One region of the Streptomyces sp. NPDC045899 genome, then DNA from elsewhere that is predicted to be linked to it. Evidence: riboswitches for the same ligand, from Rfam matches in the RefSeq annotation. Region 1 holds a riboswitch; each other region holds the start of a gene.

Region 1 (3,691 bases):
CCTTCACCCCGCGCCGGGTCGCCGCGTTCGCCCCGCGGGTCCAGGAGCTGACCGATCAGCTCATCGACGCGTTCGAGGAAAGGGGAGAGGCCGATCTGATCCATGAGTTCGCCTTCCCCCTCCCCATCTACGCGATCTGCGATCTGCTCGGGGTGCCCCGCGAGGACCAGGACGACTTCCGGGACTGGGCGGGTTCCATGATCCGGCACGGCGGTGGTCCGCGCGGCGGTGTCGCCCGTGCCGTGAAGCACATCCGCGCCTATCTCGCCGAGCTGATCCACCGCAAACGGGAGACGCTCGGAGAGGAAGGGGAGGACGAGGACCTCATCTCCGGACTGATCCGGGCCAGCGACCACGGGGAGCACCTCACCGAGAACGAGGCCGCCGCGATGGCCTTCATCCTCTTGTTCGCCGGGTTCGAGACCACGGTCAATCTGATCGGCAACGGGATGTACGCACTGCTGCGCCATCCGGTTCAACGCGCCCGGCTCCAGCGGGCCCTGGAAGAAGGGGACGAGCGGCTGCTCGCCGCCGGCGTCGAGGAGCTGCTCCGCTACGACGGTCCGGTGGAGATCGCCACCTGGCGGTTCGCCACCGAGCCGCTGACCCTCGGCGGACAGCGCGTCGCCGAGGGGGAGCCGGTACTGGTGGTGCTCGCCGCGGCCGACCGTGATCCGGAGCGCTTCCGGGACCCCGATGTGCTGGACCTCACCCGCACCGACAACCAGCACCTGGGCTACGGCCACGGCATCCACTACTGCCTGGGCGCCCCGCTCGCCCGGCTGGAGGCCCAGGCCGCCCTCGGCACCCTGCTGCGGCGTATCCCCGATATCCGGCTTGCGGCGGATCCGGACGATCTGCGCTGGCGCGGCGGGCTGATCATGCGGGGGCTGCGCACCCTTCCGGTGAGCTGGAATTCCCCTGGCGGCTGAGGCGGCGAAGGCCCTTGGCGGACGACATAAGTGACGAATGATCAGTGGCGTGACCGGGGCGTGACCTGGGATACACCGGCTTGTGATGATCGGGTGCCGTCGCTATGTTCAACCGACAACTCAACCGCCGACACGAGAGGCCACCACATGCGTTCCGGGAACGGTCGACACCGCCGCCCCCGTCAGGCTCCGGCCATCGTCGTCGCGGCGGGCATCACGGGTGCCGGACTCGCCATCCCCCTCTTCGGGGCCAGTGGCGCCCAGGCCGCCTCCACCGCCACCTGGGACCGCGTCGCCGAGTGCGAGAGCGGCGGCATGTGGAGCGCCAACGAGGGCAACGGCTTCTACGGCGGTCTGCAGCTCACCCTGTCCATGTGGAAGGAGTACGGCGGCACCGCGTACGCCCCGCGTCCCGATCTGGCCAGCCGCTCCCAGCAGATATCCGTGGCCCAGTCGATCCTGGACGACCGCGGTCCGGACGCCTGGCCCAGCTGCGCGGTGAACGCGGGGCTGTCCGACGGCGGTGACGCCCCCGAGGTGGACCCCGGCTACACCGCTCCGCCGTCGACCGGTCAGCGCGGTGACGGCGGGGAGGGGGAGCGTGACGGCTCCGCGGCGGAGGACCGCGATGACTCCGCGGACGCCACGGAGCCCTCGGACTCCCAGGACTCCGCGGATCCCTCGGACGACTCCGGCGAGCGCCGGACGCCCGACGGCGGGGAGGGGCGGGAGACGCCCTCCCCGTCCGCCTCCGACCGCGAGGACGACGAGGACTCCCCGTCCCCGTCCCCGTCGGATACGAAGTCCTCCGACTCCTCCGGCATCCCGGACGCCTCGGAGTCCCCGGACGAGAGCGCCGACCCCGGGCCCACCGGACGCCACCGCGGTGCCGCGGACCCGGACGAGGCCGACGACGATGACCAGGCGGCCCCGCGGCCCTCCGGACGGCATGCCTCGCGGGACAGCGGGGAACGCGCGGAGGAGGCCTCGGAGGGCGGCTACACCGTCCGGCCCGGTGACAACCTCTCAGACATCGCCCGGCGCGAGCAGTTGCCGACCGGGTGGCGGGGCCTCTACAAAGGCAACGAAAGCCTCATCGGGGACAATCCGGATCTAATCCTCCCCGGTCAGCGGTTGGACCTCAGCGCCAAGGAGCGGTAGTTATGGGTGAATTGCCCGGTCTGGCGACGGTGAGACATACATCTCGTCACATCTCCCGGTGCGCACCCCCTGTCCGTTCTCTCCGCACCCGGCCCCACCTGCGTGGATGTGGGCCGGGTGAGATCAGATACAGCAGCTCTCGCTGTGAATGGGGTGTTTGAACCTTCCCGGGGGCTGTGCTTACCGTCGTTCCGCTCGCCACCGCGGGCACCGTCGATCGTCACGCCGAGTCCTGCCGGCGGTCGGGGGGAACCGACGCGTCAGCGCCGAAGGCAGGAGCGGGGGACCCAAGGTAGGTGCCGAATGGCCTGTGGAAACGGGCTCGTCGGCTTGGGGTGAAGCCGGTGTGATCGATCGTCGATCATTCGTCGATCGGTGGTGACCGGCCGGGCAACTCACGCCCGAACCCGACAGCTCACCTCGTAGGCGTCGGTGAGGAAACGAACCAACGATGCTCAAGTCCAACGGCAAGCACCGCCGCCCGTCCAAGGCCACCCGTATCGCCGCGCTCGCCGGTCTCGCGGGCGCCGCCGTGGCCGCCCCGCTGATCGGGGCCACCTCCGCCTCCGCGGCCACCACCGCCCAGTGGGACAAGGTCGCGCAGTGCGAGTCCGGCGGCAACTGGTCCATCAACACCGGCAACGGCTACTACGGCGGACTGCAGTTCTCGAGCTCCACCTGGGCCGCCTACGGCGGTACCTCGTTCGCCCCCACGGCCGACAAGGCCAGCAAGGACCAGCAGATACAGGTCGCCGAGAAGGTTCTGGCCGGCCAGGGCAAGGGCGCCTGGCCCGTCTGCGGCACCGGGCTCACCACCGGTGGCACCCCGTCCCCGTCCGCCCCCGCCGACTCCGGTCAGCAGGAGTCGAAGGCCCCGGCGCCCAAGCCCGCGCAGCCGAAGGCCGAGACCCGCTCCGAGTCCGACCGCGCCGCCCGCTCCGAGGCCCGCGGACCGGTGAAGAAGGGCGACGGCGAGTACAAGGTCAAGCCGGGCGACACCCTGGGCAAGATCGCCAAGGCCGAGCATGTCGAGGGCGGCTGGAAGAAGCTCTTCGAGCGGAACAAGGACATCGTCGAGCAGGCCGACCTGATCTACCCGGGCCAGCGGCTCCACCTGAGCTGACCGCGGTCCGGCCGACCGTGGCCGGATCCGGGTCCCGGCGGCCACATGTCGACCACGAGCCCCGGCCGGGCGCGCCGTTCCCGCGGTGCGTTCCGGCCGGGGTTCGTCGGTTCACGGAAAATGTAGATATCGGCACCCAAAACTGGCTATTTATGCCACGTCCTGTCTCGCGGGACGGGCGAACGGGGGGTACGGCCCTCCGGTCCGGTTAGGCTCGTGTCGCTACCGCAGACACATACGAAGGAGAACCTCGTGCCGTCCATCGACGTCGTCGTAGCTCGCGAGATCCTCGACTCGCGAGGCAACCCCACGGTCGAGGTCGAGGTCGGCCTCGACGACGGCAGTACGGGCCGTGCCGCCGTTCCGTCCGGTGCCTCCACCGGTGCCTTCGAGGCCCTCGAGCTCCGTGACGGCGACAAGAACCGCTACAACGGCAAGGGCGTCGAGAAGGCCGTCCTCGCCGTGATCGAGCAGA
Region 2 (3,691 bases), on a different contig from region 1:
AGGGGCCGACCCCGCAGGAGATGGAGCGCGCCCAGGCACAGATCGAGCGCGAGTGGCTGGACCGGCTGGCCACCGTGGGCGGCCGGGCCGACGAGCTGTGCCGCTTCGCCGTGCTCCACGGCGATCCGCAGCTGGCGCTGACCGCCGTGGAACGGGTGCTCGACATCACCCCCGAGGAGGTGCGGGCCGTGGCCGCCGCGCGGCTGCGCCCGGACAACCGGGCCGTGCTGGTCTACGAGCCCGTCGAGGGCGCCGAGTCCGCCGATGACGCCGACGACACCGACGCAGAAGGGGAGGCGGCCCAGTGAGCGACGCCGTCACCGCGACCATGACCTTCCACCCGCAGCCCAGCGGAGGTGCCCCCAGGCCGTGGGCCTTCCCGGCGCCCGAGCGCGGTGAACTCCCCAACGGGCTCACGGTGCTGCGCTGCCACCGCCCCGGCCAGCAGGTGGTGGCCGTCGAGATCAACCTGGACGCCCCGCTGGACGCCGAGCCCGTCGGCCTCGACGGCGTGGCCACCATCATGGCGCGCGCCCTGTCGGAGGGCACCGACAAGCACGACGCCGAGGAGTTCGCCGCCGAGCTCGAGCGCTGCGGCGCCACCCTGGACGCCCACGCCGACCACCCGGGTGTACGGGTCGCCCTGGAGGTCCCGGTCTCCCGGCTGCCCAAGGCGCTGGGGCTGCTCGCCGACGCGCTGCGCGCCCCCGCCTTCCCCGACGGCGAGGTCGAGCGGCTGGTGCGCAACCGGCTGGACGAGATCCCGCACGAGCTGGCCAATCCGGCCCGCCGCGCCTCCATGGCCCTGGCCAAGGAGCTGTTCCCGGCCGAGTCGCGGATGTCCCGGCCCCGCCAGGGCACCGAGAAGACGGTCGAGGGCATCGACGCGGCGGCCGTGCGGGCCTTCTACGAGGCCCATATCCGTCCGTCCACCGCGACCGCCGTCGTGGTCGGCGACCTCACCGGGGTCGACCTCGACAAGGCACTCGCCGACACCCTCGGCGCCTGGACCGGCGGCGCGGCCGTGCCCCGCCCGGTCCCGCCGATCGTGGCCGACGACACCGGCCGGGTGGTGATCGTCGACCGGCCCGGCGCGGTCCAGACCCAGCTCCTGATCGGCCGGATCGGGGCCGACCGCCACGACCGCGTCTGGCCCGCCCAGGTGCTCGGTACCTACTGCCTGGGCGGCACCCTCACCTCCCGGCTCGACCGCGTGCTGCGAGAGGAGAAGGGCTACACCTACGGTGTGCGCTCCTTCTGCCAGGTGCTGCGGTCCACGGCCCCCTCGCCGTCCGGCGGCTCCGCGGGCGCCGCGATGCTGGCGATCAGCGGCTCGGTGGCCACCGAGGTCACCGGCCCCGCGCTGGAGGACCTCTGGAAGGTGCTGCGCACCGTGAAGGAGGAGGGGCTGACGGACACCGAGCGCGATGTCGCCGTGCAGAACCTGGTGGGCGTCGCCCCGTTGAAGTACGAGACCGCGGCCGCTGTCGCGGGCACCCTGGCCGACCAGGTCGAGCAGCACCTTCCGGACGACTTCCAGGCGCAGGTGTACGCCCGGCTCGCCGAGGCCGGGACGGTGGAGGCCACCGCCGCGGTGGTGAGCGCCTTCCCGGCGGACCGGCTGGTCACCGTGCTGGTCGGGGACGCCTCGCAGATCGCGGAGCCGGTCCGGCAGCTGGGCATCGGCGAGGTGACCGTCGTCTCGGGCTGACCCGGCGCGACCTCCGGCCGTCCGACGGGCCGTCAGCGGAAGGACCCTGGCATCGTGTGCGATGTCAGGGTCCTTCCGAATGCCCGTTTTATAGGGAGGTTGGGTGTTTGGTTTGTGGGGAGAGCAACAAAAATCAGGATCTGTTTGGTGATCCAAAGACGCCCCGTTTAGCGTCGGTCCGGCTGTTCGCCATCACCACGCCGCGCCCGCGGCACGGGCAGCCATCGCCGAGTCCCCGTACGGCGCGAGCCAGGGGAGCCGGGGACCCAATGTCCCCAGGGGTGAATCGGACGCCTTGTCCTGAAGGACGAGGGGGCCGTAGGAGACCTTCCTGCTCCGAACCCGTCAGCTAACCCGGTAGGCGAGAAGGAAGGAAAGGAGTGCGCCACAGCATGGCGTTCACCCGTGCCACCGGGAAACACCGCCGTCCCCGACGGTCCGTCCGCACCGGCGCGAACATCGCGGGAGTCACCACCGTCGCCTCCGGTGTGGTCGCCGGTATCGCCGGTCCCGCCCTCGCCGCCGAGCAGGCTCCCGCTCCCGCGCAGACGGGGCTGCAGCAGGCGATCGTGATCGACGAGGGTCTGGCCGACCAGATCCAGGCCCAGGCGCAGTCCCAGGAGACCGCCGCCGCGGAGGCCGCGGCCAAGGCACGGGCCGAGACCATCGCCCGCCAGGAGGCGGCCAGGAAGGCCGAGGCGGCCGCGAAGAAGGCCAAGGCGGAGCGGGAGGCCAAGGAGCGCGCCGCGCGCGAGGCCGAGCGCAAGCGCCTCAACACCTTCGTCTCGCCGGTCTCCGGCTCCTACGTCTCCACCGCCTACCAGGCGTCCAGCGGTCTGTGGTCCTCCGGCAGCCACACCGGTATCGACTTCCACGCCGCCTCGGGCACCTCGGTGCACGCCGTCGGTTCCGGCGAGGTCGTCGAGGCGGGTTGGGGCGGCTCCTACGGCAACAACATCGTCATCAAGATGAAGGACGGCACGTACACCCAGTACGGCCACCTGTCCTCGCTCAACGTCTCGGTCGGCCAGCAGGTCACCCCGGGGCAGCAGATCGGCCTGTCGGGCGCCACCGGCAACGTCACCGGCCCGCATCTGCACTTCGAGGCGCGCACCGGCGCCGACTACGGTTCGGACATCGACCCCGTGGCGTACCTGCGCTCGCACGGCGTCAACCTCTGACCCACCGCACGGCGCCCCGGGCGCCGCGCACACCAGCCCGTGGCCGAAGGCCCCGTCCGCCGAGCGGACGGGGCCTTCGCCGTGGGGCGCCCCGGCTGACCAAAAATATCCATGAATTCAGGCTCGCCATCGGAAATTCCCTCGTTTTGGAATAGGGTTGTCGAACACCCGTCAGCCGGGTGCGTTTCGCTGGGATTAAGGCGGAGGTTCGACAGTGCGGGACCGGAAATGAACGGGGATACCACCGCGATCCCGAGTGGTCGGCGGATTTCGGCGCACGCGGTGTGCAGGGCCATTCGCGAGGACATCGTCTCCGGTGTCCATCCGCCCGGCAGCAGGCTCACCGAGGAACTGCTCGCGCGCCGCTACGGCGTCTCGCGGGTGCCCGTCCGGGAAGCCCTGCGCACCCTGGAGTCCGAGGGGTTCGTGACCACCCGGCGCCATGCGGGGGCTTGTGTCGCACAGCCGTCCGAGCGGGAGGCCGCCGATCTTCTCGACATCCGCGGGCTGCTGGAGCCGCTGGGCGCCGCCCGTGCCGCGCAGCGCCGCACCGAGGCGCATCTGAAGGTGCTGCGCGGTCTGGTCCGGCTCGGCCAGGAGCGGGCCCGCCGCGGCAGCCTGGGTGAACTCGCCCCGCTGGGCGACTGGTTCCATGAGACGCTGGCCCAGGCGTCGGGCAGTCCGAGTCTGGCCGGGCTCCTGGTCCAGGTCCGGCGCAAGATCGCCTGGGTCTACGCGGACGGTCCCGCGCGCTGGTCGGACCAGTCGTCGCGGCGGACCGCGCCGGGCGGCGGTGGCG
Region 3 (3,691 bases), on a different contig from region 1:
GACCGCTGAGAAAGACGACCGGGAACTCCAGCCCCTTGGCCGTGTGCAGCGTCATCAGGGTGATCACCCCGGTGCCGTCCGGGTCCTCGTCCGGGATCTGGTCGGAGTCGGCCACCAGCGCGACCTGCTCCAAGAAGTCCGCGAGGGTACCGGGGTTCTCCTCGCCCCGGTCCTGCTCGAACTCCAGGGCCACGGCCGCGAGCTCCTGGAGGTTCTCGATACGGGTCTCGTCCTGCGGGTCCGTGGACGCCTGGAGCTCGGCGAGATAGCCGGTGCGCTCCAGCACCGCCTCCAGCACCGTGGCCGGGCCCGCGCCCGACTCCACGATGGTGCGCAGCTCCTCCATCAGCGTGTTGAACCGCTTGACCGCGTTGGCCGAGCGGGCCGCCATGCCGTACGCCTCGGCGACCCGGACCAGCGCCTGCGGGAAGGTGATCTTCTCGCGGAGCGACAGGGCGTCGATCATCGCCTCGGCGCGCTCGCCGATACCGCGCTTGGGCACATTGAGGATGCGGCGCAGCGGGACGCTGTCCTCGGGGTTGGCCAGCACCCGCAGATAGGCCAGGACGTCCCGGACCTCCTTGCGCTCGTAGAAGCGCACACCGCCGACGACCTTGTACGGCAGCCCGACCCGGATGAAGACTTCCTCGAAGACACGGGACTGGGCGTTGGTGCGGTAGAAGACGGCGACGTCACCGGCCTTGGCGTCGCCCGCGTCGGTCAGCCGGTCGATCTCGTCGGCGACGAACTGGGCCTCGTCGTGCTCGGTGTCGGCGACGTAACCGGTGATGGTGGCTCCGGCACCGGCTTCGGTCCACAGGTTCTTCGGACGGCGGTTCTCATTGCGCTCGATGACCGCGTTGGCCGCGCTGAGGATGGTCTGCGTGGAGCGGTAGTTCTGCTCCAGCAGGATGGTCCGCGCCTGCGGGTAGTCCTCCTCGAACTGGAGGATGTTGCGGATGGTGGCGCCGCGGAAGGCGTAGATGGACTGGTCGGCGTCGCCCACCACGCACAGCTCACCCGCGGTGGTCTCCTCGGTGTCCGTGCCGACCAGCTCGCGCACCAGGGTGTACTGCGCGTGGTTGGTGTCCTGGTACTCGTCGACCAGCACATGGCGGAACCGGCGGCGGTAGTGGTCGGCCACGTCCGGGAACGCCTGGAGCAGATTGACCGTGGTCATGATGATGTCGTCGAAGTCCAGCGCGTTGGCCTCGCGCAGCCTCGACTGGTACATCGCGTACGCCTCGGCGAGGGTCTTCTCAAAACCGTCCGTCGCCTGACCGGCGAAGGTCTCCTCGTCGATCAGCTCGTTCTTCAGGTTGGAGATCTTGGCGCTGAAGGACTTGGGCGGGTACCGCTTGGGGTCCAGGTCGAGATCGCGGCAGACCAGCGCCATCAGCCGCTTGGAGTCGGCCGCGTCGTAGATCGAGAACGATGAGGTGAAGCCCAGCTTCTTGGACTCGCGGCGCAGGATGCGCACGCACGCGCTGTGGAACGTGGAGACCCACATGGCGTTCGCCCGCGGGCCGACCAGCTCCTCCACCCGCTCCTTCATCTCACCCGCGGCCTTGTTGGTGAAGGTGATGGCGAGGATCTGGCCGGGGTGCGCTCCGCGCGCACCGAGCAGGTACGCGATGCGGTGGGTGAGTACCCGGGTCTTGCCGGAACCGGCTCCGGCGACGATCAGCAGCGGACCACCGGTGTGCTCCACCGCCGCCCGCTGCTGTTCGTTCAGCCCCTCGAGCAGGGCGGCCGGGTCCACGGCGGGCCGGGCCGCGCCGTCCCGGTAGTACGCCTCCCGGGACGTGCTCGGCACCGGCGCGTCGAACGCGCCGCTGAACAGGTGGTGCGGTACGTCCTCGGCGCCGCCGGGGCCGTGGTGCCCGGGACCCTCGTGGTCCCCGTGGTCCTCGGGCGGCGGGGGCTCCTCGCCCGAGGGCCCGAGGTCCGCCAGGAAGCTGTCGTCAAAGAGGCTGCTCATCGCTGACCGAGTCTAGGCCGCCCCACTGACACCCCGAGTACGAACATCACGAAACGGTTTCGGGCAAAAGGAACACCAGCCTTCACAGGGACCCCACGAGTTGGCTACCGTCCTGCGTCAGGCAGTCCGGACCATCGTCGGCGACCAGCGTCGGCACGGACCGCCTCCGCCGAGTCCGGTCCTGCCGCGAGGCAGCCGGAGCCGGGGACCCACACGTTCCACCGGGGTGAATCGGCCCGGCGACGGCACCTCGTGTGCCGCCCGGACGGGCCGTAGGGCAGCCTTCCGTCCGCCCGAACCCGACAGCTAACCCGGTAGGCGGTCCACGGAAGGAGTCGCCTCCCTTGGCGTCGCACCGCAAACCGCGGACCCGAATACCGGCCACGCTCACCGGCCAGAGCCGGCGCACCGCGGTCGGGGTCACCACGGCCGCCCTGGCCTCGGTCACCCTGCTCTCCCAGACGGCCAACGCCGCGCCCGGTGATCCCAAGCCCGCCACCCAGTCGATCGAAGCGGTCAAGAAGAAGGTCGACACCCTGTACCACCAGGCGGAGAGCGCCACCCAGGGCTACAACGCCGCCAAGGAGCGCACCGAGACCCAGCGCGCCAAGGTCGACAAGCTGCTGGACACCGTCGCCAAGCGCACCGAGAAGCTCAACGAGGCCCGCCGCACCCTCGGCTCCTACGCCGCCGCCCAGTACCGCAGCGGCGGTATGGCCAGCAGCACCGCCGCCATGCTCTTCTCCTCCGACCCGAAGGACGTCTTCGACCAGTCGCACCTGATGGACCGGCTCACCGGCCACCAGCGGCACGCCGTCCAGCAGTTCCAGGAGCAGCAGAAGAAGGCGGCCAAGGAGCGCGCCACTGCCACCAGCAGTCTCGCCTCGCTGACCTCCTCGCAGAAGACGCTCAAGGAGAAGAAGAAGTCCGTCCAGAGCAAGCTCTCCGAGGCCCGGCGGCTGCTGTCGAACCTGACCGCCAAGGAGAAGGCGCGGCTCGCGGCGATCGAGCGGAAGAAGCAGGAGGAGGCCAAGCGCAAGGCCGCCGAGCTGGCCGAGAAGCAGCGCAAGGCGGAGGCCGAGCGTCAGCGGCGAGAGGGGAACGACGGCTCCGGCTCGTCCACGCCGTCCACTCCCTCCAGCCCCGCGCCCTCGGACAGCACCAAGGCGGCGAAGGCCATCGCCTTCGCGCAGGCGCAGATCGGCAAGCCGTACGTGTGGGGCGCCACCGGCCCCAACTCCTTCGACTGCTCGGGGCTGACCCAGGCCGCCTGGAAGTCCGCCGGGGTGTCCCTGCCGCGCACCACCTGGGACCAGGTGAAGGTGGGCACGCGGGTGTCCACGTCCGAGCTCAAGCCGGGTGACCTGGTCTTCTTCTATGACGACATCAGCCATGTCGGGCTGTACATCGGCGACGGGATGATGATCCACGCGCCGAAGCCGGGTGACTCGGTGAAGAAGGCGCCGATCACCGAGATGCCGGTCTATGGCAGCGTCCGCCCCGCCTGACCCGGCGAAGCCGGATCAGGCGGCGCGCCGCCCACGCGAAGCCGGGGGCCGCCAATGGCCCCCGGCCACCCCGCCCGTCGGCAGCCGGGGCAGCGGCGCGGCTGCCGACGACGGACCGCACGCCACCTCGCGCCCGGAGCGCGAACCATGGCGGCAGACGGCGTGGACGGGCCAGGCCCCGGACCCGTCGCCCGTCGCCCGT
Region 4 (3,691 bases), on a different contig from region 1:
AAGGTCCTCGAGGGTCGCTCCCGAAAGGTCCAGCAGCTCCGTCTCGACCCCGGTCGCGAATCGCTCCATGACACCGTCCCCCTCCGGACGCTAACCACCGGCTCACGTGAGGCACCCCTCATGGTGACCTACCCCTTTTGATTGCGAAAGGGTGAACACAGCCAGTCGGCGCCTGGCTTGTCAAGATTTTCGGACACTTCTACCCGGGATGACAGCGGTCCGGTATGCCGCTGACAGATGTCAGGCGCCCGCCCCGGAACGCACCGCTTCGACATCGAAGACCCCGCCGCAGACGCGGAAGGAGTGCGCCGCGACCTTCATCGCGCGGAAGGAATCCGGCGGATAGACCCGGATACTCGTGGCGGACTTCCAGCAGGGGGTGTCGGCGACGCCGTCGTTGAGGGTGTGCAGCAGCGCGGAGGCGCTGCCGCCCGGGGGCAGCGGGATGGTGGAGTGCGAAGCGCCCCGCCGGGCGGCGGGCTCGCCTATCAGCGCGCCGTCGGCGTCGAGCAGGGACACCCCCGGGAAACCGGTGAGGGTGCAGGCCGAGGTCGAGGTGTTGGTGAGGACCAGCGGCAGATAGACATTGCCCGCACCCACGTCCTTGCGGCCCACACTCAGCTTCAGCCGTTCCGTGGAGCAGACGCGGCGCGCGGAGGGAGCGGCACCGGAGCCGCCTGCCGACGCGGACGCGGAGGCGGAGGCCGACGCGGGCCCCGCGGCGGACCGGTCGCCGGACGGAGTGGAGCGCCGGTCCCGTGGAGCCGGGGCCGCCGCCGATTCCACGGCGCGGGCCGATTCCGCCGCGTGAGTGGCACCGGAGCCGCCGGAACGCTCCCACGCCCCCTCCCCCTCATCGGTGCCGCAGCCGGTGGCCGTGGCCAGCGCGCCGATGAGCAGCGCGGATAAGACCAGCGGCCGGGAGCGGGCCATTGCCGTGTGCCGTGCTCCCGTCGTGCCGTGTCCTTGCACCATGAGCGACCTCCCCAGGTCAGCCGTCGGCCGGGGCAGCGGCCGCGAGCGCGCCTGCCCCGAATGCTTCCTGTCCATCCCCCTTGGCTCACCCTTCCCCGCTTTGGCGCCCTTATGTCACCCGGCGTATTAGCCGCATTTCCCTGGCAAATCCGTAAATCACGCACCACACCGTTATCGGCCAAAATCGGAAAGCAGTGACGCAGGTCACAAAGAAAGGCGCCAACTGATCGATTTCCAGGCGGAGATCAACAGACGGCAACGGATTCCACTGTGGCGTAACGTTTCTGACGGACATTCGGCAGTTTTCGCACTCGCTCTCCGGAGGAGACCCGGCGCACAGAGTGACACCGGACGAGAGGCCGGGGAGCCGGCGCCTTGATCGAGAACCCGAGACCTTGTCGTGACCAAAACGATGTGTTTACTGTGCGGCTCTCGTCGCATTCCATGCGGCGGCCTCCTTCGCCGGAGCGCCGAGTCCTGCCGTCGGCTGAGGGGTGAAACGACGACCTGTCACGGCAGGAGCGGGGGAACCAGGTAGGTGCCGTACCGCGTGGACCGCGCGGCACGGCTTGGGGTGAAGACGCACCACGAGGCCATGGCCCCGTGCGCCTGCGGCCGGGCAACTCCAGCCCGAACCCGACAGCTCACCTCGCAGGCGTAGGAGAGGAAGAGCTCAATGGCTGCACGCGGACGTCACCGCCGGCCTAAGCCTCGTCGCGTCTCCCGCGCCCAACTCGCGTTCACCGCGGGCGGTGCCGGAGTGGCCCTGCCGCTCATCGGCGTCGGCCAGGCGAACGCCGCCTCCGTGGACACCTGGGACAAGGTGGCGGAGTGCGAGTCCGGCAACAACTGGAGCATCAACACCGGCAACGGCTACTACGGTGGCCTCCAGTTCTCCCAGAGCACCTGGGAGGGGTACGGCGGCGGCTCCTACGCGCCCCGCGCCGACCTGGCCACCAAGGGCGAGCAGATCACCGTGGCCGAGAAGGTGCTCGCCGGCCAGGGCCCCACCGCCTGGCCCGTGTGCTCGGTGAAGGCCGGGCTGACCCGCGGCGGTCCCGCCCCGGACGTCTCGACCGGCTCCGGCGGCTCCACCGCGCAGACCCCGAAGGAGACGCCGAAGGCCACTCCCAAGGCCACGCCCAAGGCGGCCCCGAAGGCCGCGCCCAAGGCCACCACCAAGGCCGTCCCCCAGTCCGGCTCCTACACCGTCGCCGGGGGTGACACCCTCTCCCGGATCGCCGGTGCCGAGCACGTCGACGGCGGATGGGAGGCGCTCTACGACGCCAACCGCCGGACCATCGGCGACGACCCCAATCTGATCCTCCCCGGTCAGCGGCTCTCCCTCGACACCGAGGGCGGACAGAAGCAGGCCCCGCGGGCCACGCCCAAACCCAAGCCGAGCACCGACGCCGGGAAGGCGAGCGGCTCCGGCTCCGCCCAGGGGCGGCAGGACTCCACCGCCCGCTCTTCCTCCTCCTTCACCACCCCGGTCGCCAGCACCCAGGTGGGCACCGCCTACGGGGTGTCCGGCAGCAGCTGGTCCAGCGGTCACCACACCGGTGCCGACTTCCCCGTGCCCACGGGCACCCAGGTGCGGGCGGTGGGCCCGGCCGAGGTGGTCGCGGCGGGCTGGGGCGGGTCGTACGGCTACCAGGTCGTGCTGCGCCACTCCGACGGCATGTACAGCCAGTACGCGCACATGTCGGCGCTCTCCGTGCAGGTCGGCCAGTCGGTCAAGGGCGGCCAGCAGATCGGCAGCTCCGGTTCGACCGGCAACAGCACCGGCCCGCATCTGCACTTCGAGGTGCGCACCGGTCCCGACTACGGCTCGGACGTCAATCCGCTGAGCTATCTGCGCTCCAAGGGCGTCTCCGTCTGAACGAGGTCCGAGCGGGATCCGACCGGGATCCGACCGGGATCCGACCGGGATCCGAGCGCTCCCGGCGCCGGTGGGCCCCGGGAGAAGACGCCGGTGGGCTGCCCGGACGGCACTGCCGTCCGGGCAGCCCAGCACGTCCGGCGCAGCACCCTCATGCCGCGGCGGACGGCCCCGCTTCCCCGCGGTCCTCATCGGTCGCGACGCCTGCCGCCGCGACCGGCTACATCGTCAGATGCGCCTTGGTGTGTGTGACTTCCTCGATGTCGCCACCCGCCTTGCCGATCAGCCGGTGGGCGAGGTTGCTCAGCGCCCGCGCCGCCGCGATCTCCTCGCCGACCCGCGGCTGTGCCGGGTCGTCGGGGTTGCGGTTGGCGCGGCCCTGGGCCAGCATCTCGGTGCCGTCGTGCATTCTCAGCCTGACCACCGCTTCGGTCAGGGGGCCGACCTCACGGAATTCCATCTGTATGTCGCATCCCACGATCGTCTCCATCACGATCACCTCCTGCCTTACCTTCCAGGATGCGCCTCCCCGGTCTCTCCGGTCGACCCGGACAGCAGCTCCACCACCTCGGCGTCCCCGGTCTGGGAGAAGTCCTGGTACCACTCCCCGACCGCCGAGAACTCCGGAGGTGCGGACAGGCACACCACCTCGTCCGCGTCCTCGCGCAGCGCCGTGACGGCGTCCGGCGGCGCCACGGGTACGGCCAGGACGACCCGGGCCGCACCCTGGGCCCGCGCCACTCGGCAGGCGGCGCGCGCGGTGGCCCCGGTGGCGATCCCGTCGTCCACGATGATCACCGTCCGGCCCTCGACCGGGACGCGCGCCCGGCCGCG

The links. Region 1 has a riboswitch for cyclic di-AMP ahead of AC07FT_RS30335 (transglycosylase family protein). Riboswitches for the same ligand answer to the same signal wherever they lie in the genome.
Region 2: it holds a riboswitch for cyclic di-AMP, as region 1 does, so the genes downstream of both, AC07FT_RS05180 (M23 family metallopeptidase) here and AC07FT_RS30335 (transglycosylase family protein) in region 1, are expected to answer to the same signal.
Region 3: it holds a riboswitch for cyclic di-AMP, as region 1 does, so the genes downstream of both, AC07FT_RS27300 (C40 family peptidase) here and AC07FT_RS30335 (transglycosylase family protein) in region 1, are expected to answer to the same signal.
Region 4: it holds a riboswitch for cyclic di-AMP, as region 1 does, so the genes downstream of both, AC07FT_RS10325 (transglycosylase family protein) here and AC07FT_RS30335 (transglycosylase family protein) in region 1, are expected to answer to the same signal.

The regions. Positions count from the first base shown of each region.
Region 1 is NZ_JBWKKP010000027.1:33,695-37,385, forward strand. It holds gene AC07FT_RS30325 (cytochrome P450 family protein) at 1-932, shown strand, start outside; gene AC07FT_RS30330 (transglycosylase family protein) at 1,080-2,093, shown strand; cyclic di-AMP (ydaO/yuaA leader) riboswitch at 2,348-2,537, shown strand; gene AC07FT_RS30335 (transglycosylase family protein) at 2,545-3,216, shown strand; gene eno (phosphopyruvate hydratase) at 3,469-3,691, shown strand, end outside.
Region 2 is NZ_JBWKKP010000003.1:103,182-106,872, forward strand. It holds gene AC07FT_RS05170 (M16 family metallopeptidase) at 1-308, shown strand, start outside; gene AC07FT_RS05175 (M16 family metallopeptidase) at 329-1,711, shown strand; cyclic di-AMP (ydaO/yuaA leader) riboswitch at 1,927-2,089, shown strand; gene AC07FT_RS05180 (M23 family metallopeptidase) at 2,104-2,892, shown strand; gene AC07FT_RS05185 (GntR family transcriptional regulator) at 3,121-3,691, shown strand, end outside.
Region 3 is NZ_JBWKKP010000021.1:134,777-138,467, forward strand. It holds gene pcrA (DNA helicase PcrA) at 1-1,981, opposite strand, end outside; cyclic di-AMP (ydaO/yuaA leader) riboswitch at 2,139-2,317, shown strand; gene AC07FT_RS27300 (C40 family peptidase) at 2,326-3,489, shown strand.
Region 4 is NZ_JBWKKP010000005.1:310,121-313,811, reverse strand. It holds gene AC07FT_RS10330 (DUF4232 domain-containing protein) at 241-975, opposite strand; cyclic di-AMP (ydaO/yuaA leader) riboswitch at 1,469-1,646, shown strand; gene AC07FT_RS10325 (transglycosylase family protein) at 1,652-2,857, shown strand; gene AC07FT_RS10320 (DUF1876 domain-containing protein) at 3,078-3,347, opposite strand; partial or broken gene AC07FT_RS10315 (phosphoribosyltransferase) at 3,386-3,691, opposite strand, start outside.